DNA from 2 places in the Pseudomonas cremoricolorata genome. Region 1 is predicted to be linked to the other one. Evidence: predicted binding sites of a transcription regulator. Region 1 holds the regulator's gene; the other holds the start of a gene.
The links. The regulator FliA, encoded in region 1, starts transcription of late flagellar genes. The targets are predictions, from matches to a motif close to CTAAAGTTTNNNNNNNNNNNGCCGNTAA.
Positions count from the first base shown of each region.

Region 2: a site for FliA is predicted at 3,532-3,559, ahead of LK03_RS00685 (flagellar protein MotY). Genes of this name have one in related genera too.

Region 1 is NZ_CP009455.1:2,824,382-2,839,441, reverse strand. Features, by position in the region: gene LK03_RS12560 (CheW domain-containing protein) at 1-58, opposite strand, end outside; gene LK03_RS12555 (ParA family protein) at 58-846, opposite strand; gene motD (flagellar motor protein MotD) at 926-1,783, opposite strand; gene LK03_RS12545 (flagellar motor protein) at 1,787-2,527, opposite strand; gene LK03_RS12540 (protein-glutamate methylesterase/protein-glutamine glutaminase) at 2,527-3,654, opposite strand; gene LK03_RS12535 (chemotaxis protein CheA) at 3,700-5,985, opposite strand; gene LK03_RS12530 (protein phosphatase CheZ) at 5,998-6,786, opposite strand; gene LK03_RS12525 (chemotaxis response regulator CheY) at 6,803-7,177, opposite strand; gene LK03_RS12520 (RNA polymerase sigma factor FliA) at 7,371-8,111, opposite strand; gene fleN (flagellar synthesis regulator FleN) at 8,108-8,950, opposite strand; gene flhF (flagellar biosynthesis protein FlhF) at 9,033-10,343, opposite strand; gene flhA (flagellar biosynthesis protein FlhA) at 10,355-12,484, opposite strand; gene LK03_RS22510 (hypothetical protein) at 12,722-13,285, opposite strand; partial or broken gene LK03_RS22505 (RHS repeat-associated core domain-containing protein) at 13,328-13,549, opposite strand; gene flhB (flagellar biosynthesis protein FlhB) at 13,815-14,957, opposite strand; gene fliR (flagellar biosynthetic protein FliR) at 14,960-15,060, opposite strand, start outside.
Region 2 is NZ_CP009455.1:132,778-147,837, reverse strand. Features, by position in the region: gene bfr (bacterioferritin) at 1-373, opposite strand, end outside; gene LK03_RS00705 (bacterioferritin-associated ferredoxin) at 575-793, opposite strand; gene LK03_RS00700 (peroxiredoxin) at 1,004-1,606, shown strand; gene rnt (ribonuclease T) at 1,718-2,386, opposite strand; gene pyrC (dihydroorotase) at 2,383-3,429, opposite strand; gene LK03_RS00685 (flagellar protein MotY) at 3,596-4,642, shown strand; gene LK03_RS00680 (argininosuccinate synthase) at 4,766-5,983, shown strand; gene LK03_RS00675 (hypothetical protein) at 6,042-6,494, opposite strand; gene LK03_RS00670 (response regulator transcription factor) at 6,808-7,431, shown strand; gene LK03_RS22270 (PA3496 family putative envelope integrity protein) at 7,471-7,644, opposite strand; gene nth (endonuclease III) at 7,749-8,387, opposite strand; gene metG (methionine--tRNA ligase) at 8,487-10,526, opposite strand; gene apbC (iron-sulfur cluster carrier protein ApbC) at 10,684-11,778, shown strand; gene LK03_RS00645 (cold-shock protein) at 11,890-12,099, opposite strand; gene dcd (dCTP deaminase) at 12,423-12,989, shown strand; gene LK03_RS00635 (hypothetical protein) at 13,106-13,342, shown strand; gene pdeM (ligase-associated DNA damage response endonuclease PdeM) at 13,343-14,053, opposite strand; gene LK03_RS00625 (ligase-associated DNA damage response DEXH box helicase) at 14,050-15,060, opposite strand, start outside.

The DNA of each region.
Region 1 (15,060 bases):
CGAGGTAGGACTGCAACGCCAGTTGCGGTTTGCTGGTAATCGAGCGAATCGAATTCATCACGCCACCTGCAGTGCGTTACGGTAAGTCAACAGGTGCTTGAGCAGCGCCCGGTAAGCGATCAGGCCGCGGCTCTTGCCGTCGTGCTGGCTGGGCGTGACTCCAGCGCGGCTGGCATCGCGCAGGCGCGTGTCGACCGGGATATAACCCTGCCAGACGTGCTCGGGGTAGCTGTCGCGCAGCAGCTTCAAAGTGCCCAGTGATGCCTGGGTGCGGCGGTCGAACAGCGTCGGCACGATCTGAAACGGCAAGGCCTGCTTGCGCGAGCGGTTGATCATCGCCAGGGTGCCGATCATTCGCTCCAGCCCCTTGACCGCGAGAAACTCGGTCTGCACCGGCACCACCAGTTGCTGGCTGGCGGCCAGTGCGTTGACCATCAGCACGCCAAGCAAGGGCGGGCTGTCGATCAGGGCGAAGTCGAAATCCTGCCACAGCTGCGCCAGACTCTTGGCGACCACCAGCCCAAGGCCACTCTGCCCAGGCGATTGCCGCTCGAGCACCGCCAGCGCAGTGCTCGAAGGCAGCAGCGAGATCCGCTCATCGCTGGTCGGCAGCAACAGTTGCCCAGGCAGGCCATCGGGCACCGCGCCCTTGTGCAGGAACAGGTCGTAGCAACTGTGCTCCAGGGCATCGGGGTTGTGCCCGAAATAGCTGGTCATCGAGCCGTGCGGGTCGAGGTCGACGACGACCACGCGCTTGCCCGCCTCAGCCAGCAACCCGGCCAGAGCGATGGTGGTGGTGGTCTTGCCGACCCCACCCTTTTGATTGGCGACTGCCCAGACTCTCATCGTGCGCTGCTTCCTCCCGGGTAGGCGCAGCGCCAGGCCGGGATTGGTCGATTGATTCGGTGACGAAGAATTGACGGCATCAGGACTCTCCTGCCGTCGCTTGGCTGGCTGGTGCACTTTGTGTGCCAGCCCGGCGCAGGGCCGCATCGGGGGTGGCATTGGCCGCGCCGGTCGCGGTCAGGCTGCGGCGCACCTCCAGGTTGCGGGAAATCACCAGCACCACGCGGCGGTTCTGCGCACGTCCATCGGCGCTGTCGTTACTGGCCACCGGTTGGTACTCGCCATAACCGACCGAAGCCATGCGCCCGGGGTCGATGCCATTGAGCGCCAGCAGGCGCACGATGCTCGCCGCCCGCGCCGAAGACAGTTCCCAGTTGGTCGGGTACTGAGCGGTGCGGATCGGCTGGTTGTCGGTGAAGCCTTCGACGTGAATGGGGTTGGCGAATGGTTTGAGGATGCCGGCCACCCGGTCGATGATGGAAAACGCCGCGTCGCTGGGCATGGCATCGCCACTGCCAAACAGCAACGAGGAGTTGAGCTCGATCTCGATCCACAGCTCGTTGCCGCGCACGGTCATCTGCTTGGAGGCGATCAGGTCACCGAACCCGGCGTTGACGTCATCACTGATGGTCTTGAGGGCGCCACTGGGGGTTTGCCCCAAGCCCGCGTCGTCTTGCTCGCTGTCCTTGATCAAGGGTTGCGCCGGGCGCACGCTCAGTGGACGTTCCTCACCGATGGGAATGGCGCGCAGGCTGCGCTCCGGGTCGTTGAATACCCCCAGCAGCGCTTGCGAGACAACCTTGTACTTGCCCTCGTTGATCGAGGAAATCGAATACATCACCACGAAGAAGGCGAACAGCAAGGTAATGAAGTCGGCATACGACACCAGCCAGCGTTCATGGTTTTCGGGCTCTTCGACGGGGCGACGGCGGCGCATGGGCTACTCCATGAAGCCTTGCAGCTTCAGCTCGATCGAGCGCGGGTTCTCGCCTTCGGCGATCGACAGCAGGCCTTCGAGAAGCATCTCCCGGTAGCGCGACTGGCGCATGACGATGGCCTTGAGCTTGTTGGCAACCGGCAGCAGCACCAGGTTGGCACTGGCCACGCCATAGATGGTGGCGACGAACGCCACGGCAATGCCACTGCCCAACTGCGCGGGATCGGCCAGGTTGCCCATGACATGGATCAGCCCCATGACCGCGCCGATGATGCCGATGGTCGGCGCGTAGCCGCCCATGCATTCGAAGACCTTCGCCGCCTGAATGTCGCGGCTTTCCTGGGTGATGAAATCCACCTCGAGAATACTGCGCACCGCCTCAGGCTCGGCGCCGTCGACCAGCAATTGCAGCCCCTTGCGCGCATAGGGGTCCGGCTCCAGGTCAGCCACCCCTTCCAGGCCCAGCAGGCCCTCCTTGCGCGCGGTCAGACTCCAGTTCACCACCCGGTCGATGCCGCCGGCCAGGTCGACCTTGGGCGGAAAGAGAATCCAGCGCAGGATGTACAGGGCCCGCTTGAACGCCGGCAGCGGCGACTGCAACAACGCCGCCGCCAAGGTGCCGCCCAGCACGATCAGCGCTGCCGAACCGTTGATCAGCGCCCCGGCATGGCCGCCCTCGAGAAAATTGCCGCCAACGATGGCGACGAATGCCAGGATCAGGCCGATCAGGCTCAGCACATCCATCAGATGCAGGCCTCGACCAAGTGCCGGCCGATGTCATCGAGGCTGTACACCGCATCGGCCAGGTTGGCCTTGGCAATGGCCATGGGCATGCCATAGATCACGCAACTGGCCTCATCCTGCGCCCACACCGTGCTGCCGGCCTGTTTGAGCAGGCGCGCGCCTTCGCGGCCGTCGGCGCCCATGCCGGTCAACACCACGGCCAGCACCTTGTCGCTGTAGGATTTGGCCGCAGAGCCGAAGGTGATGTCCACGCAGGGCTTGTAGTTCAGGCGCTCGTCGCCGGGCAGAATCTTCACCGTACCGCGCCCATCGACCATCATCTGCTTGCCGCCGGGGGCCAGCAGCGCCAGGCCTGGGCGCAGTACGTCGCCGTCCTCGGCTTCCTTGACGCTGATGCGGCAGAGTTTGTCGAGGCGTTCGGCGAACGCTTTGGTAAAGGCCGCAGGCATGTGCTGGATCAGCACGATCGGTGCCGGGAAGCCGGCCGGCAACTGCGTCAGTACCCGCTGCAGGGCCACCGGCCCGCCGGTCGAAGTGCCGATGGCGACCAGCTTGTAGGCCTTGCGCCGGGGTGCCGGGGTGCTGACTGCGGGCGCTGGCGCGGCTGCGGGTGCGCGGCTGGCGATGCTGGCACGGGGGCTGGCGTGGGGCACAGGGGGCGCGGCGCTGGGCGTCGCGGCCGCAGGCGCCGGGGCAACCGCCGGGGCGCTGTAACTACCGAAGCGGCGATTGCTGCGCGCCAGGGTATGCACCTTGTCGCAGAGCATCTGCCGCACTTTGTCGGGGTTGCGCGAGATGTCTTCGAAATTCTTCGGCAGGTAGTCGACGGCGCCAGCATCCAGGGCGTCGAGCGTGACCCGCGCGCCCTCATGGGTAAGCGAGGAGAACATCAGCACCGGGGTCGGGCAGCGCTGCATGATGTGCCGCACCGCAGTGATGCCATCCATCATGGGCATTTCGTAGTCCATGGTGATGACATCAGGCTTGAGTGCCAGCGCCTGGTCGATCGCTTCCTTGCCGTTGGTCGCGGTGCCGACGACGGTGATCGTCGGATCGCCCGAGAGGATTTCCGAGACGCGGCGGCGGAAGAAACCCGAATCATCCACCACCAGGACCTTGACTGCCATAAACACTCCGTTAGGCGGCGCGCCGCTCAGGGTGCGCCGCCGAAATCAAATACGCCGTGCTGCGTAACGCTTGAGCATGCTCGGCACATCGAGGATCAGCGCGATGCGCCCGTCACCGGTGATGGTGGCCCCCGACATGCCCGGCGTGCCCTGCAACATCTTGCCCAGCGGCTTGATTACCACCTCTTCCTGGCCGACCAGTTGATCGACGACAAAGCCGATCCGCTGCGTGCCGACCGAGAGGATCACCACGTGGCCTTCTGGCTGTTCCTCGTGGGCCTGGCCCTGTACCAGCCAGCGCTTGAGGTAGAACAGCGGCAGCGCCTTGTCGCGCACGATCACCACTTCCTGGCCGTCGACCACGTTGGTGCGCGACAGGTCGAGGTGGAAGATTTCATTGACGTTGACCAGCGGGAAGGCGAATGCCTGGCTGCCCAGCATCACCATCAGCGTCGGCATGATCGCCAGGGTCAGCGGCACCTTGATGACGATCTTCGAGCCCTGGCCCTTGGCCGAGAAGATGTTGATCGAGCCGTTGAGCTGGGAAATCTTGGTCTTGACCACGTCCATGCCCACGCCACGACCCGAGACATCGGAAATTTCGGTCTTGGTCGAGAAGCCGGGGGCGAAGATCAGGTTGTAGCAATCCGATTCGCTCAGGCGATCGGCGGCGTCCTTGTCCATCAGGCCCTTTTCCACGGCCTTGGCGCGCAGCACGTTGGGGTCCATGCCCTTGCCGTCATCGGAGATCGACAGCAGGATGTGGTCGCCCTCCTGCTCGGCCGACAGCACCACCCGCCCGGTACGCACCTTGCCGGAGGCTTCGCGCTCTTCGGGCATTTCGATGCCGTGATCGACGGCGTTGCGCACCAAGTGCACCAGCGGGTCGGCCAGGGCCTCGACGAGGTTCTTGTCGAGGTCGGTCTCTTCACCGACCAACTCCAGGTTGATGTCCTTCTTCAACTGCCGAGCCAGGTCACGCACCAGCCGCGGGAAGCGCCCGAAGACCTTCTTGATCGGCTGCATGCGGGTTTTCATCACTGCGGTCTGCAAGTCGGCGGTGACCACATCGAGGTTGGACACGGCCTTGGACATGGCCTCATCGCCGCTGTTCAGGCCCAGGCGCACCAAACGGTTACGCACCAGCACCAGCTCGCCGACCATGTTCATGATCTCGTCCAGCCGGGCGGTATCGACGCGCACGGTGGTTTCCGCTTCGCTGGCATGTTTCTCTGCCGGAGCTGCGCCGCCACGGGCGGCAGGCGCAGGGCTGCGCGCCGGCGCGGCGGCGGGCTTGGCGGCGGTTGCACTGGGCGTGCTCGCGGGTGCTGCGGCTGCGGGTGCTGCGCTAACCGGCGCGGCGCTGGCGGTGGCCGAGAACTGGCCCTTGCCGTGCAACTGATCGAGCAGCGCTTCGAATTCGTGTTCGGTGATGTGCTCTTCGCTCGCGCCACCGAGCGCCGGTGTCGGCGCATCGACCACGGCGGCGCCGGCGTTCGACGCCGCGCTCACCCCTGGCAGCGCATCGGCGGTGAAGGTGCCCTTGCCGTGCAGTTGATCGAGCAGCGCTTCGAACTCGTCATCGGTGATGTCGTCGCTGGCGCCAGCCGCGGGCGCCGCCTCAGGCGCAGCGGCAACCGCCTGCGCCGAGAACTGGCCTTTGCCGTGCAGTTGGTCGAGCAGCGACTCGAACTCGGCGTCGGTGATCTCGTCACCCTCGCCGCCGGCAGGAACGCTGAGCGCCGCAGCAGGCGCCCGTTCGGCGGCAGCGGCCTCGGCTTTCACCGCATCCAGCGAGTCGAGCAGTTGCTCGAACTCATCGTCGGTAATGTCCGCGTCAGCGGCGCGTGCCTCTACCGCTGCCGGCGCCACCGGTTCAGGTGCAGGGGCTGCAGCGGCAGGTGCTGCGGCAGCTGGCGCTGGAACCGGTTGCTCGGCACTGGCAGGTTCAGCCAGGCGCGACAAGGCAGCGAGCAGCTCCGGGGTGGCCGGGGTGACTTCGCTGCGCTCGCGGACCTGCCCGAACATGCTGTTGACCGTGTCCAGAGCTTCCAGGACCACATCCATCAGCTCGGAATCGACGCGCCGTTCGCCCTTGCGCAGAATGTCGAACACGTTCTCGGCGATGTGACAACACTCCACCAGCTCATTGAGCTGAAGGAAGCCGGCGCCCCCCTTTACCGTGTGAAACCCGCGAAAGATCGCATTGAGCAGGTCCGCATCGTCGGGTCGGCTTTCCAGCTCGACCAACTGCTCGGACAACAGCTCGAGAATTTCGCCGGCTTCTACCAGGAAATCCTGGAGGATTTCTTCATCGGCGCCGAAGCTCATTGAACGTGCTCCTTAAAAACCAAGGCTGGATAGCAAATCGTCTACATCGTCCTGACCGGACACGACGTCCTCACGCTTATCGGCATGAATCTGCGGACCTTCACCTCGGGCGGGATGTTTTTCATGATCTTTTTCATCGCGCAGCTGCTGATGGTCATGTTCGATGCCGGCGAAGCGATCGACCTGACTGGCCATCAACACCAATTTGAGCAGGTTGCTTTCGACCTCGGTCACCAGCGCGGTGACGCGTTTGATCACCTGGCCGGTCAGGTCCTGGTAGTCCTGGGCCAGTAGAATGTCATTGAGATGGCCGGAGACCTTGCGGTTGCCTTCGGCGCTGTGCGTCAGAAAACCGTCGACACGCTTGGCCAGGTCACGAAACTCGCTGGCCGAGACTTCCTTGCGCATGAAGCGCTGCCAGTCGTGGCTCAGGGCCTTGGCTTCGTCGCTCAGGCCGTTGAGCACCGGGGTGCTTTCCTCGACCAGATCCATGGTGCGGTTGGCAGCGTTTTCCGTGAGCTTGACCACGTAGCTCAGACGCTCGGTGGCGTCGGTGATCTGCGAGACTTCCTCGGCCTGCGGCATGCGCGGGTCGATCTGGAAACTGACGATGGCGCTGTGCAACTCGCGGGTCAGCTTGCCGACCTCGTGATACAGGCCGCGATCGCGGGTCTGGTTGAGCTGGTGAATCAGCTGCACGGCGTCGCCGAAGTGGCCGCGCTCGAGGCTGTCCACCAGTTCCCGGGCATGTTTTTTCAGGGTGCCTTCGAACTCACCCAGAGAGGTATCGATAGATTGCATTGCGCCCTCCGGCGACTCAGCCATTCACGCGCTCGAAGATCTTTTCGATCTTTTCTTTCAGCACTTGGGCGGTGAAAGGCTTGACCACATAGCCGTTCACACCGGCCTGGGCCGCTTCGATGATCTGATCGCGCTTGGCTTCGGCGGTGACCATCAGTACCGGCAGGCTTTTCAGGCGCTCGTCGGCGCGCACCTTGCGCAGCAGGTCGATGCCGGACATGCCCGGCATGTTCCAGTCGGTCACCAGGAAGTCGTAGTGGCCTTTTTCCAGCATCGGCAGCGCCGTGGTGCCATCGTCGGCTTCATCGGTGTTGGTGAAGCCCAGATCACGCAACAGGTTCTTGATGATCCGCCGCATCGTCGAGAAATCGTCAACGATGAGGATTTTCATGTCTTTGTTCAATTAACCATCTCCAAACAGTCTCATCACGCGCTCGGCGCCGAGCGCGCCCCCAAATTTCCAGCGGCAAGTTGTGAGCGGCAAGCGGCAAGCGAACCGGTTTCGCCTGAACTGCACGGTGTCACAGGGGCTGCGCGGAACGCTCACTTGCAGCTTGCAGCTTGTAGCTCGCAGCTTGCGCGCGCTACCGCGCGCGCCATTCCCCAAGGCGACTGCGCAGGCGCGCGGCGCACTGGCTGTGCAACTGGCTGACGCGCGACTCGCTGACCCCCAGCACCTCGCCGATTTCCTTGAGGTTCAGCTCTTCGTCGTAGTACAGCGCCAGCACCAGGCGCTCACGCTCCGGCAGGTTGGCGATGGCCTCGGTCAGGGCGCTCTGGAAGCGTTCCTCCTCCAGATCGCGGCCCGGCTCCAGTTGGCCGCTGGCGCCATCCTCGTGCAGCCCCTCGTGCTCACCGTCCTGCAGCAGGTCGTCGAAACTGAACAGACGACTGCCCAAGGTATCGTTGAGAATGCCGTAATAATCGTCCAGCCCCATCTTGAGTTCGGCAGCAACCTCGTGATCTTTAGCGTCACGTCCAGTTCTGGCTTCCACTGTGCGCATGGCGTCGCTGACCATACGGGTATTGCGGTGTACCGAACGCGGTGCCCAGTCGCCCTTGCGCACCTCATCGAGCATGGCGCCGCGGATGCGAATGCCAGCGTAGGTCTCGAAGCTGGCACCCTTGCTGGCGTCATACTTGTTAGCCACTTCCAGCAGGCCGATCATGCCGGCCTGGATCAGGTCTTCGACCTGCACGTTGGCCGGCAGGCGCGCCAGCAGGTGATAGGCGATACGCTTGACCAACGGCGCGTAGCGCTCGATCAGTTCGTACTGCGCATCCTTGGACGCTCGGCTGTACATCTTGAACCCGCTCGCGCTCATAGCACCGGCCCTGCGCTGGTGGGTTGCACCAGGCGCTCGACAAAGAATTCCAGGTGGCCGCGCGGGTTGGCCGGCAGCGGCCAGCTGTCGACCTTCTGCGCGATGGCCCGGAAGGCCAGCGCGCACTTGGAGCGCGGGAAGGCTTCGTACACGGCGCGCTGCTTCTGCACCGCCTTGCGTACGCATTCGTCGTAGGGCACGGCACCGACGTATTGCAGCGCCACATCGAGGAAGCGATCGGTAACCTTGGTCAGCTTGGCGAACAGGTTGCGCCCTTCCTGCGGGCTCTGGGCCATGTTCGCCAGCACGCGGAAGCGGTTCATGCCGTAATCGCGGTTGAGCAGCTTGATCAGCGCATAGGCATCGGTGATCGAGGTGGGCTCATCGCAGACCACCAGCAGCACTTCCTGGGCGGCGCGGACGAAGCTGACCACCGAGTCGCCGATACCGGCGGCGGTATCGATGACCAGCACGTCGAGGTTGTCACCGATTTCGCTGAACGCCTGGATCAGCCCGGCATGCTGAGCCGGTTGCAAGTGCACCATGGTCTGCGTGCCGGAGGCGGCCGGGACGATGCGTACGCCGCCTGGCCCCTGCAACAGCACGTCGCGCAGCTCGCAGCGGCCTTCGATGACGTCGGCCAGGGTGCGCTTGGGGGTCAGACCGAGCAGCACGTCGACGTTGGCCAGACCCAGGTCGGCATCGAGCAGCATGACTCTGCGCCCGAGTTCGGCCAGCGCCAGAGACAAGTTGACTGAAACGTTGGTCTTGCCGACGCCGCCTTTACCGCCGGTGACGGCGATTACCTGTACGGGATGCATGCTACCCATGTCTGTTATTTACCTTGTCTCGCTTGGACCCATGCCACATGTGGAGCAAACCGCCCGCCCCGTTCTGTAGGTACTTTTCGCAGCACACCGCTCAACCCACCCGCTTCCCGGGATGGTGATAGAGATCAGCGAACATGTCGGCCATGGCCTCTTCGCTGGGCTCGTCCTGCATCTGCACGCTGACCGCACGGCTCACCAGCTGGTGTTTGCGCGGCAGGTGCAGGTCATCGGGAATACGCGGCCCATCGGTGAGATAGGCAATCGGCAACTGGTGACCGATGGCCAGGCTGAGCACTTCGCCCAGGCTGGCGGTTTCATCGAGCTTGCTCAGGATGCAGCCGGCCAGGCCACAGCGCTTGTAGCTGTGATAGGCCGCCGACAGCACCTGTTTCTGGCTGGTGGTGGCCAGGACCAGATAATTCTTCGAGGCGATGCCGCGCCCGGCCAGGGTGTCGAGCTGCATGCGCAGCGCCGGATCACTGGCTTGCAGGCCGGCGGTATCGATCAGCACCACACGCTTGCGCAGCAGCGGCTCGAGCGCCTGGGCCAGCGACTCGCCGGGGTCGACGTAGGTCACCGGCACGTTGAGGATGCGGCCCAGAGTTTTCAGTTGCTCCTGGGCACCGATACGGAAACTGTCCATGCTCACCAGCGCCAGGCTGCTGGAACCGTACTTGAGCACGTAGCGCGCCGCCAGCTTGGCCAGGGTGGTGGTCTTGCCCATGCCCGCCGGCCCCACCAGGGCGATGACGCCGCCCTGTTCGATCGGCTCGACATCCGGCACATCGATGCGCCGTGCCAGGTGCGCCAGGACCATGCGCCAGGCGTGCCGCGGATCGTCGATCTCGGCGGTCATGCCCAGCAGTTCGTGGGCCAGGGCGCCGCTCAGGCCAATGCGTTGCAGGCGACGCCAGGCGTTGGCCTGTTGCGGCTTGCTGCCCTGCAACTGCGACCAGGCCAGCGAACCGAGCTGCACTTCGAGCAGCTCCCGCAGGCCCGACAGCTCGGCGCGCATGGCATCGAACAGGCGCGGATCGACCGCCGCAGGGGCTGCTGCCGGGGCGCTGGCCGGGGCCTCGGTGTGCGGCTCGACCAGTGGCTCGGAGGCGGTCAGCGACAGCCCCGCGAACAGCTGGCGGTTGCCTTCATCGGTGTCGTTGCGGCTGGACAGCTCGGCCTGGGCGGTGACGATGCGCGACTGGGTCTTGCGCAGCTCTTCTTCGAGGGCGACGTTGGGCACCCGCGGCGCCAGCGCCGAGGGTTTGTAGTCGAGCGCGGCAGTGAGTTCGACGCCGCCGGCAATGCGCCGGTTGCCGATGATGGCCGCATCAGCGCCCAGCTCATCGCGAACCAGCTTCATGGCCTGTCGCATATCGGCGGCGAAAAAACGCTTCACTTGCATATCCCACTACCTCAGCCGTTAGGGCCCACAGTGGCAACGATGGTGACTTGCTTGTTGTCCGGAATTTCCTGGTACGCCAACACGTGCAAGTTCGGTACAGCCAGCCGGCCAAAGCGCGAGAGCATGGCGCGGATCGGGCCGGCCACCAGCAGGATGGCAGGTTGACCCTGCATTTCCTGGCGCTGGGCCGCTTCGATCAACGAACGCTGCAGCTTCTCGGCCATGCTCGGTTCCAGCAAGACACCGTCTTCCTGGCCTTGTCCGGCCCTCTGCAAGCTATTGAGCAAAATCTGTTCCAACCTTGGCTCCAAGGTGATCACCGGCAGCTCGGACTCAACGCCGACAATGCTTTGCACGATGGCGCGACACAATCCGACACGCACCTGCGCCACCAGAGCGGCGGTATCTTGACTCCGACCCGCATTGTTGGCGATGGCTTCGGCGATGGTGCGAATATCCCGCACCGGCACCTGTTCGCTGAGCAATGCCTGTAGGACTTTGAGCAACCCCGACAGAGAAATGACGCCCGGCACCAGCTCTTCTGCCAGTTTAGGCGAAGCCTTGGCCAGCACCTGCAGCAACTGCTGCACTTCCTCATGGCCGATCAGTTCATGGCAGTGCTTCTGCAAGATCTGATTGAGGTGAGTCGCCACCACGGTACTGGCGTCGACCACGGTATAGCCCAACGACTGCGCCTGGGAACGCTGCGCGATGTCGATCCACACCGCTTCCAGGCCAAAGGCCGGGTCGCGTGCGGCGATGCCGTTGAGGGTGCCGAACACCTGCCCGGGGTTGATCGCCAATTCGCGGTCCGGGTAGATCTCGGCTTCGGCGAGAATCACCCCCATCAGGGTCAGGCGATAGGCGCTCGGTTGCAGGTCGAGGTTGTCGCGGATATGCACGGTGGGCATGAGGAATCCGAGGTCCTGGGAGAGCTTCTTGCGCACCCCCTTGATTCGCGCCAGCAACTGCCCACCCTGGTTGCGGTCGACCAGCGGAATCAGCCGGTAACCGACTTCCAGGCCGATCATGTCGATCGGGGTGACGTCGTCCCAGCCCAGTTCCTTGGTTTCCTGGGCGCGCTGCGGCGAGGGCAGCAGATCCTGCTGGCGCTTGACCTCTTCCAGGGCCACGGCCTGCGCCTGCTCTTTCTTCTTCCACACCAGGTAGGCACCGCCGGCGGCTGCCAGACCCAGGCCGATGAAGGCCACGTGGGGCATGCCCGGGACCATGCCGATGACCATCATCAGCGCGGCGGAAACGCCCAGCGCCTTGGGCGAATCGAACATCTGCCGGTTGATCAGCCTGCCCATCTCTTCGGAGCTGGAGGCACGGGTGACCATGATCGCCGCGGCGGTAGAGAGCAGCAGCGACGGCAGCTGCGCCACCAAACCGTCACCGATGGTGAGCAAGGCATACACCTTGCCGGCTTCGCCGAATGGCATGCCGTGCTGCAAGATGCCCACCAGCATGCCGCCGATCAGGTTGATGAACAGAATCAGCAGGCCGGCGATGGCGTCACCGCGCACGAACTTGCTGGCACCGTCCATCGAGCCGTAGAACTCGGCCTCCTGGGCAACCTCGGCACGGCGCAGCTTGGCCTGGTTCTGGTCGATCAGGCCCGCGTTGAGGTCGGCGTCGATGGCCATCTGCTTGCCAGGCATGGCGTCGAGGGTGAAGCGTGCGCTGACCTCGGAGATGCGCCCGGCACCTTTGGTCACCACCACGAAGTTGATGATCATCAGAATGGCGAACACCACCGCACCGACCACATAGTTGCCGCCGATCACCACCTCACCGAAGGCCTGGATCACCTGGCCTGCCGCCTGGTGCCCTTCATGACCATGCAGCATCACCACCCGCGTCGAGGCGACGTTGAGCGCCAGGCGCAGCAGCGTCGCCACCAGCAGAATGGTCGGGAACGCCGCGAAATCCAGCGGGCGCAGAGCGTACACACAGACCAGCAGCACCACGATCGACAACGCGATGTTGAAGGTGAAGAACACGTCGAGCAGAAACGGCGGGATCGGCAACATCATCATTGCCAGCATCACCAGCAACAACAGCGGCACGCCCAGGCTGCCCCGACCGAGACCGGCGAGGTTGTTGCGGGCATGACTGATCAGATGCGAACGATCCACCGAGAGTCCTCTTCAAGCAAAACTTTGACGCCAGCGCGGCGCCTGGGCGTGGCTTTGCAAGAAGCTTTCCACTTTTGAAGCGTTACGTTTGTTTTTTCAGAATGGCTGTACCGTCAAGAGAGCTTCTGCTTTGCACGATGGCATACCGCGGCCAACTCCGAAGGAAGGTCCGTTCGGAGCTGGGCAGTCCTAAGCGACTCTAACGGCTATCCTCAGTCCTACATAAGGTTGGGCGCCTTACACTTCCGCGGGCTTTAACTGGAGCGGCTTACTGCCTCTCACAATACCGACTTCAAGCGACACACGGGATAGGATCCTTGGCAATAACCCGAACTGGAAAAAGTACGGTGTTTCAGGATAAGGAGGCTTTTCAGCATGCTTGAGCAAGCCTGCATGATAATGCAATCCGGGCTGCAGACCTTCCGCATTGTCCACATAGACGCTAAAGACTGTGGTCGGCGCAGCGCTCTGGGCGCCCCGTTTTTTTGCATAGAATTGGGCCACCCCTAACTCGCCCGCGTAATGAGCGGCTCCAAACTCGTTATCCGCTCTAAAATAGTAACTGTCTACACCGAACTTTCGATGTTGGCCAAGTGGAGTACGCAACACGTCCTTACGCCCTTGTAGCGTTGCAGTCAGCGCGTCTTGGTATTGAGTCTTCGCTGCATGGTAACCCACTAACGTTTTCGACGCCGGCCGGTCAAAACCGTTAAATGAATGACGCCGCTGATTAATACCATAAGGTCGGGCCTCCGGCCTGCCGCGATTCTGCAGGTTGCCCTCCACAAAACGTGGACTCATCCAACGGGCGCGGGAGGGCTGCCGAGTACGTCCAGAGTTGTCGCTGTAATTAACAGGGTCACCTGCGCAATAGCTATACGCATTTGTGCCACCTGTCCCGAATGGACTGTCGTGGTCAGCCCTCAAGAACCGCATGAGTCGCGGACTGTAGGCGCGTCGACCCATGCCCAGTAGGTACAACCCTGAGAAGGCCCCCGCCAATTGACCATTGAACCCTAGCGAACCTGAGGCGATGCCTATGTGCCACCCAAAGCCATAAGGCATAAACGTGAATGGTTGCCGTCCCTCCCAATCACGATCAAGGGGAGCAGGTGATGAATCTTTGTCTGATAAGCTTGGGGTGCTGTTCCGAGTCTTGAGCATAACAATTCTCCCATTCGACTCACCCAAAATGCACTGATTCATAGGCCAGCGGCAACTGACAAAAATATCAAATGGTCTCTGTTGGCTGCAGATCAAATCAGCCTGAATACGCCGCCGATCGCGAGCGAGACAAACTTTCAAGTCGGTGAGCATCGCGAGATGCCCATCAACTATCCCGCCGCAAATCCGGCGGAATCGGCAAGTCTGGCTTAAGTGGCTCCGGCGCCTTGCCCCGCCCACTGCGGTATTGGCGGATCTGGAAGACGTAGGCCAGCACCTGCGCCACGGCCAGGTAAAGGCCAGCGGGGATTTCCTGTTCGATCTCGGTGGAGTGGTAGATGGCCCGGGCCAGGGCCGGCGATTCGAGGATCTGTACCTTGTGCTCGACGGCGATTTCGCGGATTTTCAGGGCGATGAAATCGGTGCCCTTGGCTAACAGCAATGGCGCACCGGCACCCTTCTCCGGGTCGTATTTGAGCGCCACAGCGTAATGCGTCGGGTTGGTGATGATGACATCAGCATCGGGCACGGCAGCCATCATGCGCCGCTGCGACATCTCGCGCTGCAACTGGCGAATGCGCTGCTTTACCTCGGGCTTGCCTTCGCTGTCCTTGAACTCGTCGCGCACTTCCTGTTTGGTCATCTTGAGTTTCTTGTGCGCCTGGAATAGCTGGAACGGCACGTCCACCGCAGCGATCAGCAGCAGGCCTGCGGCCATCCACAGCGCACTCCAGCCCACCACCTGCACGCTGTGGATGATCGCCTGCTCCAGCGGCTCGTTGGCGATGTCGAGCAGCGCCTGGCGATCATTCGACAGCACCACCACGGCCACGAGCAGAATCACCACGAACTTGGCGATGGCCTTGAGCAGCTCAGTCAGGGCATGCATGGAGAACATGCGTTTGATGCCCGACAGCGGGTTCATGCGGCTGAACTTGGGTTGCAGCAGGCTGCCGGAGAACAGGAACCCGCCCAGGGCGATGGGCGCCACGAACGACACCACGAACAGCACCACCAGCACCGGCTGGATGGCCCAGATCGCCATCTTGCCGGCGCTGAGCAGGAAGATGCCCATCGAGCGCTCGTCCACCACTACCTCGCGGCTCAGGGTGAAGCTCATGCGCATCACCTCCATCAGCGTCTGCGCCAGAAAGCCGCCGAACACCAGCAGGGCAATGGCGCCGCCGAGGGTCACCGCAACCGTGTTGAGTTCCTTGGAGCGCGCGGTCTCGCCCTTCTCGCGGGCGTCGCGTTTTTTCTTCTCGGTGGGTTCTTCGGTCTTGTCCTGACCGCTCTCGCTCTCGGCCATGCTCAGCGCGCCCTCGCCAATTCACGCAGCCATTGTAGGGTTTCGCTGGCTAGGCCCTGATAATGCGAGAGCATGTCGGCCAGGCTCATCCAGAAGATCACCA
Region 2 (15,060 bases), 2.1 Mb from region 1:
CAAGGATGTCTTCGAGCATGTCACGGCTGCCGAAATCACCCATGGTTTCGCAATGAGCGATGGCGGCTTTCAGGTCAGTCAGGCCTTTGCGCTCGATGGTCAGGTCGCACTCGAGCATTTCCTGGGTGTGCTCACCGATCAGCAGCTTGCCCAAATCCTGAACGTTGGGAATGCCTTCGAGGAACAGAATACGCTTGATCAGTTTGTCGGCGTGCTTCATCTCGTCGATGGATTCTTTGTACTCGTGCTTGCCCAGCGTGTTCAGGCCCCAATCTTCGTACATGCGGGCATGGAGGAAGTACTGGTTGATTGCGACCAGCTCGTTACCGAGGATCTTGTTGAGATGCTGGATGACGCTGATATCGCCTTTCATGTCTGGGTGCCTGCCGTAGGAAAGATGCCAATAACAGCAAGTCTGAGCGTGTCATCGCAGAGTGTCAAACCTAAGTAGTTGAATAATAAGTAAAATTTAATGGGAATAAGAATGTTTGTGAACCGCGTTAGAGCGCTAACTTATTGAATTAAAGGCACAAAAAAACCGGACGCAAGGTCCGGTTCTTCGAATAAGGGCTATTCAGGCTGCGGTAAATTCTACCGCGAACGCCGGGGTCTGTTGGCTGACCTGAAGTTCTGTAAGCGTTTCGCGGACCACCTGCTTGGCCAGGCAAGCGCATTTGCCGCACTGCGTACCGACCTGGGTAGTGTCGCGTACTTCCTTGTAGCTGCAGCATCCTTCGTAGATCGCTTCGCGGATCTGTCCATCGGTGACACCGACACAAAGACACACATACATAAGGCTGACCATCGCTGGGAGGTTCGATGGGTTGGAGCTTAATGGTAATGATAATGCTTGTCAAAACGGCTCGACGCTTTCGTCCGCGGCGGCGACCGACGATAGATTCGGACTGTCACCTCAAGCCGTGTATGATGGTCGGCCTTGTGTGATCCCGGTCGAATCCGTTCCACCGGGAGTTAATCGTTGCCCCTCATCAGGAGATAAAGAATGAGCGTTCTCGTTGGCAAGCAAGCCCCTGACTTCACCGTTCCGGCCGTACTCGGCAGCGGCGAAATCGTCGACAGCTTCAACCTGGCCTCGGCCATCAAGGGCAAGTACGGTCTGGTGTTCTTCTACCCACTGGACTTCACCTTCGTTTGCCCTTCCGAGCTGATCGCGCTGGACAACCGCATTCCTGACTTCGCCGCCCGCGGCGTGGAAGTGATCGGCGTCTCGATCGACTCGCACTTCACCCACAACGCCTGGCGCAACACTCCGGTCAACAATGGTGGTATCGGTCAGGTCAAGTACACCCTGGCAGCCGACATCACCCACGAAATCTGCAAGGCCTACGACGTCGAGTCCGAAGGTGGCGTGGCCTTCCGTGGCGCCTTCCTGATCGACACCAACGGCGTCGTGCGTTCGCAGATCATCAACGACCTGCCACTGGGCCGTAACATGGACGAGCTGCTGCGTCTGGTCGACGCCCTGCAATTCCACGAAGAGCACGGTGAAGTCTGCCCTGCCAACTGGAAGAAAGGTGACAAAGGCATGAACGCCTCGCCTGAAGGCGTCGCCGCTTACCTGAGCGAGAACGCCGGCAAGCTGTAAGGGCGCACACAAAAAAACCGGCCTTGATGGCCGGTTTTTTTAGCTGCAAGTTGTGAGCTGCAAGCGGTGCGCTTTATCTTGCCGCTTGCAGCTCAGAGCTTGCCGCTGGCCTCAATGTGCGCGCCAGCCGCCCATGTCTTTCCAGCGGTTGACGATGGTGCAGAACAGCTCGGCGGTCTTTTCGGTGTCGTAGCGGGCCGAGTGCGCTTCACGGCCGTCGAAGTCGATATCGGCGCTTTGGCAGGCACGCGCCAGAACGGTTTGTCCGTAGGCCAGCCCGGCCAGCGTGGCGGTGTCGAAGCTGGAGAACGGGTGGAACGGGTTGCGCTTGATGTCGTTGCGCACGACTGCAGCGTTCAGGAAACCCAGGTCGAAGCTGCTGTTGTGGCCGACCAGAATTGCCCGCTTGCAGCCATTGGCCTTCAGTGCCTTGCGCACACCGCGGAAGATATCCGTGAGTGCTGCTTCCTCCTGCACGGCCATGCGCAGCGGATGGTCGAGCTTGATCCCGGTGAACTCCAGCGCTGCCGCTTCGACATTGGCGCCTTCGAACGGCTCGACGCGGAAGAAGTAGGTGTGCTCAGGGAACAGGAAGCCCTTCTCATCCATGCCGATGGTCACCGCTGCGATTTCCAGCAGGGCGTCGGTGGCGCTGTTAAAGCCGCCGGTCTCGACGTCCACCACCACCGGCAGGTAGCCACGGAAACGCTCGGCCATCGGATGGCGTGGGCCGGCATTGCCCTGGCTTTCTTGTTCGTCGTCGTAATGATCGTCGGTCACGCGCGTTCCTCCAGCAGGCGCCAGCGCAGTGTCTCACCCGCGCGCAGCGGAATGACGGTCTGCTCGCCGAAGGGCAGGGCGTCAGGCGCCGTCCACGCTTCACGGACCAGGGTAATGTGGTCGGTATTGACCGGCAGACCATAGAAGGCCGGCCCGTGCAGGCTGGCAAAGCCTTCCAGTTTGTCCAGGGCGTTGCGCGATTCGAAGGCCTCGGCGTACAGCTCGATGGCGGCATACGCGGTGTAGCAGCCGGCGCAGCCGCAGGCATTTTCCTTGGCGTGACGCGCGTGGGGCGCCGAGTCGGTGCCGAGGAAGAATTTCGCGCTGCCGCTGGTGGCGGCATCGAGCAGCGCCACCTGGTGGGTGTTGCGCTTGAGAATCGGCAGGCAATAGAAATGCGGGCGGATGCCGCCGACCAGCATGTGGTTGCGGTTGTACAGCAGGTGCTGGGCGGTGATGGTTGCGGCGACGTTGGCCGAGGCCTCGCTGACGAACTGCGCGGCGTCGGCGGTGGTGATGTGTTCGAACACCACCTTGAGGCTCGGGAAGCGTTCGACCAGACGGCGCATGTGCTCGTCGATGAAGCGCTTCTCGCGATCGAAGACGTCGATCTCGGCGCGGGTGACCTCGCCATGCACCAGCAGCGGCATGCCGGTCTCGGCCAGTGCTTCGATGGCGGGGAAGATCTTGTCGATGCTGGTGACCCCGGAATCGGAGTTGGTGGTCGCCCCGGCCGGATACAGTTTGGCGGCGTAGACGAAACCGCTGGCCTTGGCAGCGAAGATGTCCTCGCGGCTGGTGCGGTCGGTGAGGTAGAGCACCATCAGCGGCTCGAAGGCGCTGCCTGCCGGACGCGCAGCCAGGATGCGGCTACGGTAGGCGCCTGCTTCATCGGCACTGCGCACCGGTGGAACCAGGTTGGGCATGACGATGGCGCGGGCGAAAGTGCGCGCCACGTCGGCAACGGTATGAGGCAACACGGCACCATCGCGCAGATGGATGTGCCAGTCGTCGGGGCGCAAGAGGGTCAGGCGGTCGGACATTGGGGATTCCAGGCGGGTCGAACTCAGGGGGTGAATGCTACCGGAAAACCGCTCTGCGAGCATCACTGCCGAGGCTGACGAGCCCGCCATGCATGCGCCACTATCAAGTTTTGACTGCCTCGCCCGATAGCCTGCAGGTATGCCGCAATGATTCATGGAGCCGCCCGTGCGCCAGCGTTACCTGATCGTCCTGACCCTGTTCGCCAGCCTTCCGGCTGCAGCGATGACCCTGCAAAGCCGCATGGAGAACGCTGCCTGGAAGGTCGAGGGTGATCAATTCGAGTGCCGGCTGTCACAGCCTATCGAGGGCTTCGGTAGCGGTGAATTCCTGCGCCGCGCCGGCGAGCAGCCCACCTTCCGCCTGCGCTCGGAGAGTCACTTGCTGGGCCCAGGCTCGGCCAGCCTGTTCGCGGCCGCCGCGCCCTGGCAGCCCGGTCGCGGTGACATCAACCTTGGCAGCGTGCGCCTGAGCACCCGTGGTGTGCTGTTCACCTCTACCCAGGCCCAGGCCAGCCGGCTGATCAGCGGCTTGCTCGATGGCCGCAGTGCCGTGCTGCGCAAGGCGGGGGGCGAAGCGGGGCGGGGTATGGAGGTGCGGGTGCTGCCGGTGAGCTTCGCCAAGGCGTTCGACGATTATCTCGTCTGTGCCGGCAAGCTGTTGGCGATGAACTACGACCAGGTGCGTCAGACCCAGGTAGTGTTCCCCGGCGCAGGCGCAGAGCTCGACAGTGCGGCACGTGCACGCCTGGACGTCATCCTCGACTACCTGAAGGCTGATCCTTCGGTCAATCACATCGAGCTCGATGGCCACTCCGACAACAGCGGCAATCGCCTGAACAATCGCGAAATGTCGCGCCGTCGTGCCCTGGCCGTGGCCGACTATCTGGTCAGTCACGGCGTGCCGATGCAGCAGATCATCGTGCGCTTTCATGGGGAACGCTATCCCGTGGCGAAGAACAATAGCGCCGCCAACCGTGCACGCAATCGTCGGGTCAGCATTGCGCTCGAACGGATCCCGGCGGCGCCTGCGACGGAGCAAAAGGCCCCTGCCACCGATGCCACGGTGCCTGCCACTGCCCCGGCAGCCACGCCAGCCGCTGGCGCCACCACGCCAACTGCCGCCAAGCCTACTGCCGCGACACCGGCGGCCGCGCCCGTTGCCCCCGCCGCGCCGCCAACGGCTGCGGCCGCCCCCACACCTGGGCGCAGTTGAAGCGGATTACGCACTGCCCGCAGGTATTGTCGCGTTGGCATCACAAGCTGTCGCGCCCCTGTAAATCTGTGCGCAAGGCCGGTAGAATCGACGGCTTTCCGTACAACCCCGTGGAGTGATGGCATGGCGGACGTAAATAAGGTCGTACTGGCGTATTCCGGCGGCCTTGATACTTCGGTGATTCTCAAGTGGCTGCAAGACACCTACAACTGCGAAGTGGTGACCTTCACCGCTGACCTCGGCCAGGGCGAAGAGGTCGAGCCGGCTCGCGCCAAGGCCCAGGCGATGGGCGTCAAGGAGATCTACATCGACGATCTGCGCGAAGAGTTCGTGCGCGATTTCGTCTACCCGATGTTCCGCGCCAACACCGTTTACGAAGGCGAGTACCTGTTGGGTACTTCCATCGCCCGTCCGCTGATCGCCAAGCGCCTGATCGAAATTGCCAACGAGACCGGCGCTGACGCCATCTCCCACGGCGCCACCGGCAAAGGCAACGACCAAGTGCGTTTCGAGCTGGGTGCCTACGCGCTCAAGCCGGGCGTCAAAGTCATCGCACCCTGGCGTGAATGGGATCTGCTCTCGCGCGAGAAGCTCATGGACTATGCCGAGAAGCACGGCATTCCAATCGAGCGCCATGGCAAGAAGAAGTCGCCGTACTCGATGGACGCCAACCTGCTGCACATCTCTTATGAGGGGGGTGTGCTGGAAGACACCTGGACCGAGCACGAGGAAGACATGTGGCGCTGGAGCGTCTCGCCCGAGAATGCCCCGGACCAGGCGACCTACATCGAGCTGACCTACCGCAACGGTGACATCGTCGCCATCGACGGCGTGGAGAAGAGCCCGGCCACGGTTCTTGCCGAGCTGAACCGCATCGGCGGTGCCAACGGCATCGGCCGCCTGGACATCGTCGAGAACCGCTACGTCGGCATGAAGTCGCGTGGTTGCTACGAAACCCCTGGCGGCACCATCATGCTGCGCGCTCACCGTGCCATCGAGTCGATCACCCTGGACCGTGAGGTTGCGCACCTCAAGGACGAGCTGATGCCCAAGTACGCCAGCCTGATCTACACCGGCTACTGGTGGAGCCCGGAGCGCGTCATGCTGCAGCAGATGATCGACGCCTCGCAGGTGAACGTGAACGGTGTGGTGCGTCTGAAGTTGTACAAGGGCAATGTCACCGTGGTTGGCCGCAAGTCCGACGATTCGCTGTTCGACGCGAACATCGCGACCTTCGAAGAGGACGGCGGCGCCTATAACCAGGCTGACGCCGCAGGCTTCATCAAGCTCAACGCACTGCGTATGCGCATTGCTGCGAACAAGGGCCGTTCGCTGCTCTGATCGCGTCCCGCAGCGTCGACTAGCCCAGTCATTGACTGGGCTTTTTTTCGCCTGCGCGTCAGGAAGGCGGATCGGCGCCAGGGGTGATCGTCAGCGATATCCGCAAACGTTGGTCCAGGTCGTAGAACAGCCAGGTCTGCTCTTGATCGAGCGGTTTGCCGAGCGCTTGCAGCACCCGATTGTCGATTTCCTGCTTGGTTTGCGGCCCTGATAGCGCCATGGTCATGATCTGCATCTGGGCCGTGTCCGCCGAGCGACGGGGCTCGCTGCGTTCTGGCGTGTCATTGCGTGCCATGAGCCAGGTGGAAGGTCGCCACAGGGAGCGATAGTTGAAGTTCAGCGTCAGGAAGAACAGCACGGTGAGGAAGAAAGGAAAGGCCACCAGGAACCATGTGTAGATGTACTGGCTCTCGCGGCTGAGGAAAGGTAGGGAGGCTAGAGCTGATGCCTCGATGATGCCCGCAAAGATGGCGATGATGCTCAGCGGGCTGATGGAGTCGGACTTGTTCATGGCGGGCGTTCGGCAGCTGTTTGTGCCTGTGTACGCCAGGATGGCGCTGCGGTATAGCGTGGCGGCTTTCCCTGGCGGCCGTTGTCAGGCTGAGCGTGATTCGTTGTGCAACTCGTCTGGGGTGCTGTACGACGGGCGTGGCGGCATGCGCGCGGGACGTCATTGTTTGCAGTGGGAGCGATATGTAGGAATTTTCTTTAGATCAAGTAGGCATGATCCTAGTAGTTGTTGATGGCCGGATTTCTCGCGCGGTACCGGTTAGGCTCCTCGTTTAGTGCGCTGGCAATCAAAATAACGAGTCTATGGGTATCGCATGAAGAAAGTACTGATCGTGGATGATCATCCAGTCATTCGTCTGGCGGTACGCATGCTGATGGAGCGGCATGGCTACGACGTGGTGGCAGAAACCGACAATGGCGTTGATGCACTGCAGCTGACGCGTGATCTGCTCCCGGATATCGTCATTCTGGATATTGGTATCCCCAAACTCGATGGTCTCGAGGTGGTCACCCGCATGACCGCCCTGAGCCCAGACAGCAAGGTGCTGATCCTGACCTCGCAGTCACCCGGTCATTTTTCCATGCGCTGCATGCAGGCCGGCGCAGCAGGTTACGTGTGCAAGCAGCAGGAGCTCACCGAGTTGCTAAGCGCCATCAAAGCCGTGCTGTCGGGCTATAGCTATTTCCCCAACCAGGCCATGCATGCCTCCCGCAGCACCGGGGGAGCGTCCGAGTCGGAGATGGTCGAGCGGTTGTCCAGTCGTGAAATGATGGTTCTGCAACAACTTGCCAAGGGGCGCTCGAACAAGGAGATCGCCGATAGCATGTTCCTCAGCAACAAGACGGTGAGCACCTACAAGAGCCGCTTGTTGTTCAAGCTCAACGCGCGCTCACTGGTCGATCTTATCGAGCTGGCGCAACGCAACAGCATTGTCTGACTTAAAGGTGTTGATCCCCGTCGTGCTGACTCGTGCGGCTCACAGGTCGTAGTCGAAGTCTGCCAGCTGGCGTTGCAGCCGACGCTCATCGAGCAGGTTGTCGATAGTGCGGCGTTTGCTCAGGTTGGTCTTGGCAGGTTCGACGGCGACAGGGGTGTCGTCATCAGACGAGAAATCATCATCGAGTAGCGTGTCGTCTTTATCGGTGCTCATTGGTCACTCCGCGCCATAAGGGCCTTTGGCCGTCCTTATAGCGAGAATCAGCAATCCGGTAAAAAAGATTTTTTCAATCACATCGGCGGGGAACTGCTATTGCTTCAATCGTCCGAAGTCTTGGCCTTGTAGTCGCACAGATCCTCGATCCGGCAACTTGCGCAGCGCGGCTTGCGGGCTTGGCACACATAGCGGCCGTGCAGTATCAGCCAGTGGTGCGCATCAAGCAGATAATCCTTCGGCACGAACTTCATCAGTTGTTTTTCTACCGCCAGTACCGTCTTGCCAGGCGCAATCCCCGTGCGGTTGCTGACGCGGAAAATATGCGTGTCTACGGCCATCGCTGGCTGACGAAACGCAGTATTGAGTACCACGTTGGCGGTTTTGCGGCCGACACCCGGCAATGCCTCCAGCGCTTCGCGGGTGTTCGGAACCTGGCTGGCGTGTTGCTCGATCAGTAGGCGACAGGTCTCGATGACGTTTCTGGCCTTGCTGTTGTACAGGCCGATGGTCTTGATGTACTCGCTAAGGCCCTCGACACCGAGCGCGTAAATCGCCTCCGGCGTATTGGCCATCGGGTACAGGCGAGCGGTAGCCTTGTTGACGCCGACATCTGTCGCCTGCGCCGACAGAATGACGGCGATCAACAGCTCGAACGACGAGGTATAGGCCAGTTCGGTTTTCGGGTCGGGGTTGTCTTCGTGGAGCCTGCGAAAGATTTCCAGGCGTTTGGCGGCATTCATGATTCAGAGGTGTCCAGGGCGCCGAGTATACGACTGGCAGGTCTACAGCGCATTGCACCGGCTGGGCGCAGGAGGCTCAGCCAGTGCAATACGCAAGGGTCACTTGATACGCTGGCCAGGTTTGGCGCCGCTGTCCGGGCTCAGCAGGTAGATCTCTTCGCCACCAGGGCCTGCGGCCATGACCATGCCCTCTGAGACGCCGAAACGCATTTTGCGCGGCTTGAGGTTGGCGACCATCATGGTCAGTCGGCCTTCGAGTTGCGCAGGGTCGGGGTAAGCCGACTTGATGCCGGAGAACACATTACGTTGTTCGTCGCCGATATCGAGGGTAAGGCGCAGCAGTTTGTCCGCACCCTCCACAGCCTCGGCCTTGACGATCAGCGCGACCCGCAAGTCGACTGCCGCGAAGGTGTCGAACTCGATCTGGGCAGCCAAAGGCTCCTTGCTCAGCTCGCCATTGCCGGCCGGCACCGGGCTTTGAGCGGCGGCCAAGTCCTCTTTGCTGGCGGCAATCATGGCCTCAACCTTGGCAGGCTCGATGCGGCTCATGAGCGGCTTGAACGCATTGAGGGTATGGTTCTCAAGGCGCGTGGCGGCATCTTCCCAGCGCAGCGGAGCGACATTAAGGAACGCTTCGGCGTCGGCAGCCAGCAGCGGCAGCACGGGTTTGAGGAAAATCACCAGTTGGCGGAACAGGTTGATGCCTTGGGCGCAGATCGCCTGCACTTCATCCTGCTTGCCTTCCTGCTTGGCCAGTGACCAGGGTGCCTTGTCGGCAATCCAGGCGTTGGCACGATCGGCCAGGGCCATGATCTCGCGCATGGCCTTGGCGAAATCACGGTTCTCGTAGGCCTCGGTGATCTGCGGCGCGGCATTGCGGAAGGCTTCGGTCAGCTCCGGAGCGGCGTCGCCGGAGACCAACACGCCGGCGTTGCCCTTGTGAATGAAACCGGCGCAGCGGCTGGCGATGTTGACCACCTTGCCCACCAGGTCGGAATTGACCTTCTGCACGAAGTCTTCCAGGTTCAGGTCCAGATCATCGACGCCGCGGCCCAGTTTGGCGGCGTAGTAGTAACGCAGGTACTCCGGCGCCAGGTGGTCCAGGTAAGTGCGGGCCTTGATGAAGGTGCCGCGGGACTTGGACATCTTCGCGCCATTGACTGTCAGGTAACCGTGCACGTTGACCGCCGTCGGCTTGCGCAGGCCGGCACCTTCGAGCATGGCGGGCCAGAACAGGGCGTGGAAGTTGACGATGTCCTTGCCGATGAAGTGATACAGCTCGGCGGTGGAGCCGGCATTCCAGAACGCGTCGAAGTCCAGCTCGGGGCGCCGCGCGCAGAGGTTCTTGAAGCTGGCCATGTAACCGATGGGGGCGTCCAGCCAGACATAGAAGTACTTGCCCGGCTCACCGGGGATCTCGAAACCGAAATACGGCGCGTCGCGGGAAATGTCCCACTCCTGCAGGCCGGCATCGAGCCATTCGGCCAGCTTGTTGGCGACTGCCTCTTGCAAGGTGCCGCTGCGGGTCCACTGCTCCAGCATGGCCTGGAAATCAGGCAACTTGAAGAAGAAGTGCTGGGAGTCGCGCAGCTCTGGAGTGGCGCCGGAAATCGCCGACTTCGGGTCTTTCAGTTCGGTGGGTGCGTAGGTGGCGCCGCATTTCTCGCAGTTGTCGCCGTACTGATCCTGGGCAGCGCACTTGGGGCAAGTGCCCTTGATAAAGCGGTCGGCCAGGAACATGCCTTTTTCGGGGTCGAAGTACTGCGTGACCGAGCGCGTGGCGATGTGCCCGGCCTCTTTGAGGCGCGAGTAGATCAGCGCGGACAGTTCGCGGTTCTCTTCACTGTGGGTGGAGTGGAAGTTGTCGAAGTCCACCAGGAAGTCGGCGAAGTCGCCACTGTGTTCGGCCTGAACGTTGGCGATCAGTTGCTCCGGGGTGATCCCTTCCTTTTCCGCACGCAGCATGATGGCCGAGCCGTGGGCGTCGTCGGCGCAGACATAAATGCACTGGTTGCCACGCATCTTCTGGAAGCGCACCCACATGTCCGTCTGGATGTACTCGAGCATATGGCCAAGGTGAATGGAACCGTTGGCATAGGGCAGGGCGCTGGTTACGAGAATCTGACGGGGCTCGGACATGGTGGCTCGGCTACTTATAGGGCATCGGGTGAAGAAAAAGTTGATCGGCCACTATAAAGGCCTGAGGAATATATTTCATCCCGCGTGCACATCTGCTGACGATTGACGGGTTAGCATAGGCGTCTGATTCATTGACTGTCTTGCAACGGGAGCCTCCATGAGTGCCGTCACACGTGCCGCCGTAGAAGGCGTGCTACGCCAGTACACCGACCCCTACCTGAACCAGGACCCGGTCACCGCCGGATGCGTGCAGGCCATCGACATCCAGGCCGATCAGGTTCGCGTGCATCTGCGCCTGGGCTACGCGGCCGCACTGTTCAGCAAGGGCTGGGCGCACGTGTTGGCCAGCGCCCTGGAAAACCTTGAAGGTGTCAGTCGGGCACACGTCGATGTCGACTGGCAGATCGTCGCGCACAAGGCGCAGGCTCAAGTGCCGGGCATGAGCAATGTGAAGAACATCATCGCCGTCGCGTCAGGCAAGGGCGGGGTCGGCAAGTCGACCACCGCCGCCAACCTGGCGTTGGCTCTGGCCCGTGAGGGCGCTCGCGTGGGTATTCTCGATGCTGACATTCATGGGCCCAGCCAAGGGGTCATGTTCGGCATCGCCGAGGGCACCCGGCCGCAGATTCGTGAGCAGAAATGGTTCGTACCGATCAAGGCCCATGGCGTGGAAGTCATGTCGATGGCGTTTCTTACCGACGAGAACACGCCCATGGTCTGGCGTGGGCCGATGGTCTCCGGCGCGCTGCTGCAGTTGGTGACGCAAACGGCCTGGGACGATCTCGACTACCTGGTCATCGACATGCCGCCGGGTACGGGTGACATCCAGCTGACCCTGGCGCAGAAAGTGCCGGTGGCCGGTTCGGTCATCGTCACCACGCCCCAGGACCTGGCCCTGCTCGATGCACGCAAGGGCGTGGAAATGTTCCGCAAGGTCAACATTCCGGTGCTGGGCGTGGTAGAGAACATGGCGGTGCATATCTGTTCGAACTGCGGGCATGCCGAGCACCTGTTCGGTGAGGGCGGCGGCGAGAAGCTGGCCAGCCAGTACGGGGTCGATCTACTGGCCTCATTGCCGCTGTCGATGCTGATTCGTGAGCAGGCCGACAATGGTAAGCCGACCGCCATCGCCGAGCCCGACAGTCAAATCGCCATGGTGTATCAGGAGCTGGCGCGGCAAGTGGGTGCGCGCATCGTGCTGCAGGCCGCTGCGGCGCCGGCGATGCCAAACATCACCATCAGCGAAGACTGATCCGCATGGAGCGGGGCGTTGCGCCTCGCTCCGGGATGTTGGGCCCCACAGCCGCCCATAAAAAAACCCGCCGTGAGGCGGGTTTTTTTGAAGCGAGGAAGCTAAATCGACTTAGGCGATTTGAACTTCTTCAGCCTGCATGCCTTTCTGGCCGCGGGTAGCGACGAAAGTAACAGCCTGGCCTTCTTTCAGGGTCTTGAAGCCGTCAGCTTGGATGGCTTTGAAGTGCACGAACAGGTCATCGCCCGATTGCGGAGTGATGAAGCCGTAGCCTTTCTCATCGTTGAACCACTTAACAGTACCGGATTGACGGTTGGACATGTGTCTGTCTCCTTGGACAAAGTTGATTTCGGCACAGGAAACGCCCTGGCCGGACTGAGTGCAAAGAGTAGGAAAATTCAGCGATGAGCAGATTAATATCGTGCATCAAACTAGAGATTCTCGGTGTCACGTGCAGCACAGTGGCGACACCTTAACCCACTTTCTGCAAGCTGCCAATGGTCTAGATGCCGATTGCCGTGATTCGCTGCGACAGACGGCCAGCCCGCAGATGGCGCGGGATAGGGCGCAGAACTTTAACCCGCACGCCAGGACCGGTAAGATGCGCGTCTGATTTTCCCTCGCACTCTCAGGACACCCCCGCCATGAGCATCAAATCGGACAAGTGGATTCGCCGCATGGCGCAGGAACACGGCATGATCGAACCGTTCGTCGAGCGCCAGATGCGCGGCGAGGCCGACAGCCGGGTCATCTCCTTCGGCGTCTCCAGCTACGGCTACGACGTGCGCTGCGCCGATGAATTCAAGGTCTTCACCAACATCAATTCGGCCACCGTCGATCCCAAGAATTTCGACGCCGGCAGCTTCGTCGACATCAAGAGCGACGTCTGCATCATCCCGCCGAACTCCTTCGCCCTGGCCCGCACCGTCGAATACTTCCGCATTCCGCGCAACGTGCTGACCATCTGCCTGGGCAAAAGCACCTACGCCCGCTGCGGCATCATCGTCAACGTCACGCCGCTGGAGCCGGAATGGGAAGGTCACGTGACCCTGGAGTTCTCCAACACCACCACGCTGCCGGCAAAGATCTACGCCAATGAAGGTGTGGCGCAGATGCTATTCCTCGAATCCGACGAGGAATGCGAAGTGTCTTACAAGGACCGTGGCGGCAAGTACCAGGGCCAACGCGGCGTGACCCTGCCACGCACCTGAGATTGGCCGCCGAGGGAATTGTTTTCCTGATCGGCACTCCAACGAATTAGTCGAGGCCGCACCTGTTCGATCGCACTCGTTCACACAGGCGCGGCCCGTTTCGTCAGGAGAAGCCTATGAAGCTCAATGCTGCTGTCAGTGCCAAGCTGGCCGTCCTCCAGCCCAATCATGTTGGCGTGCCCGCCTGGTCACTGCTGGCCCATCCACCGGTCCCACCCCTGCCTCATTACTTGGGCGGCGCGCCGCAACGCCTGGGTGGCGTTCCACACCAGCCTGATCAGGATACCCCGCAGCCGACCGAACCCGGCAGCCCCACCGAGCCGGATGTGCCGCCTCCCGCCCCTCAAGCCTGATTACCCCTGAATGGCCCAGACCCGCTCGGCGCCTGCAACGAAGATGCGGGCGCCAACTTGCGGGTCGATGGTCCAGCCACCGGTGAACTCGCCGAACGCGGGTAGCAGGCTGACATTGGCGTCCATCACGAAGCAGGGCAAGCGTAAACGCTGGCGCCCGCGACCGCGCAACACATAGGCAGGGTGCACGTGGCCTGCCAGTACTGGCCGTTGCCCGTGCGCCTCAGGTTCGTGGCGCAGGGCATACGGACCCAACAGCAACGGCTCATCCACTACTTCGATGTTCAAGTGCTCTGGCGGATCGCCCGCGCTATGGTCGTGGTTGCCGCGCACCAAGGTCATTGCCAGGTTCGGGTTCGCCTCGCGCCACCCCTGTAGCCGTGCCAGGGTCGCTGGCGCGCGTGCGCTGCGGGCGTGCAGGAAGTCCCCCAGCACGATCAGCCGCTCGCAGGCATGGCGGCTCACCAGCACCTGCAGCCTGTCCAGGGTCGCCTGAGTCGTGCCGCGTGGTACAGGCTGATGCAGGGCGCGGTAGCTCGCGGCCTTGCCGATGTGCACGTCAGCGACCAGCAGCGCGCGCTGGGCAGGCCAGTAGATGGCTTTGTCCGGCAGCAGCCAGAGCGTTTCACCGCAGTGTTCGATGGCCAGGTAGTCGGTGGCAGGGCAGGGTGCGTGCGGCGGGTTGGCTGGGGGGAGGGTAGGGCGGCTCATCGGCGCTCGGCGGCTTTCTCCAGGTCGGCGACCATACGGGCGATACGGTCGGCCAGTTTTTCGGTGCTGAGGGTGTCACGCAGGCCTTCGACCAGCAAGGCGAAGGCCAGCGGCCCAGGCCGAGGCAGCTCGCGCAGGTCGAGGGTGAGGTTGCCGATACGCTGCAATTGCGCATGCAGGCGTTCGATTTCCAGTTCTTCGCGCAGAACTTCGTCCCGTGCCTGGCCCAGCAGCAGGTTGTCAGCATCATGCTTGCGGAATACTTCATAGAACAGCCCGCTGGAGGCCTGGATCTGCCGCGTGCTCTTTTGCGCCGCCGGATAGCCGCCGAACACCAGACCGGCGATCTGCGCGATCTCGCGAAAGCGGCGCAGGGCCATCTCGCCGGCATTGAGGCTCGCCGTGACGTCTTCGAGCAGGTGTTCGGTGGACAGTGCCCCGGGCAGATACGCCGCCCAATCCACCGGGCTTGGGCTGAGCAGCTCGAAGCCGTAATCGCTGACGGCGATCGAGATCGACAGCGGCTGGGCCCGGCTGACGCGCCAGGCGATCAGGTTGGCCAGGCCCAGATTGGCCATGCGCCCGGCGAACGGGTAGAGAAACAGGTGCCAGCCTTGCCGCGTGTGCAAGGTTTCGGCGAGCAGGGTGCCGAGCGTCGGCAGTGCCGACCAGCGCGCCTGTACCTCGAGCAATGGCCGCACTGCGCGCAGTTCCGGGCTGGCGAAGCGGCCGTGGGCGGCGCCGTCCAACTGGGCGACCAACGCCTGGGCCAGCTCGCTCGACAGCGGCATGCGCCCGCCACTCCAGCGCGCCACCGCGGCCTTGCGCGCGGTGCTGCGGCGCACGTAGGCGGTCATGTTCTCGACCCGTACCAGCTCCAGCACCCGGCCGCCGAACACCAGGGTGTCGCCGGGGCGCAGACGCGAAATGAATGATTCCTCGACACTGCCCAGGTGCTTGCCGCCACCGCCCTTGCTCCAGTATTTGAGTTGCAGGCTGGCGTCGCT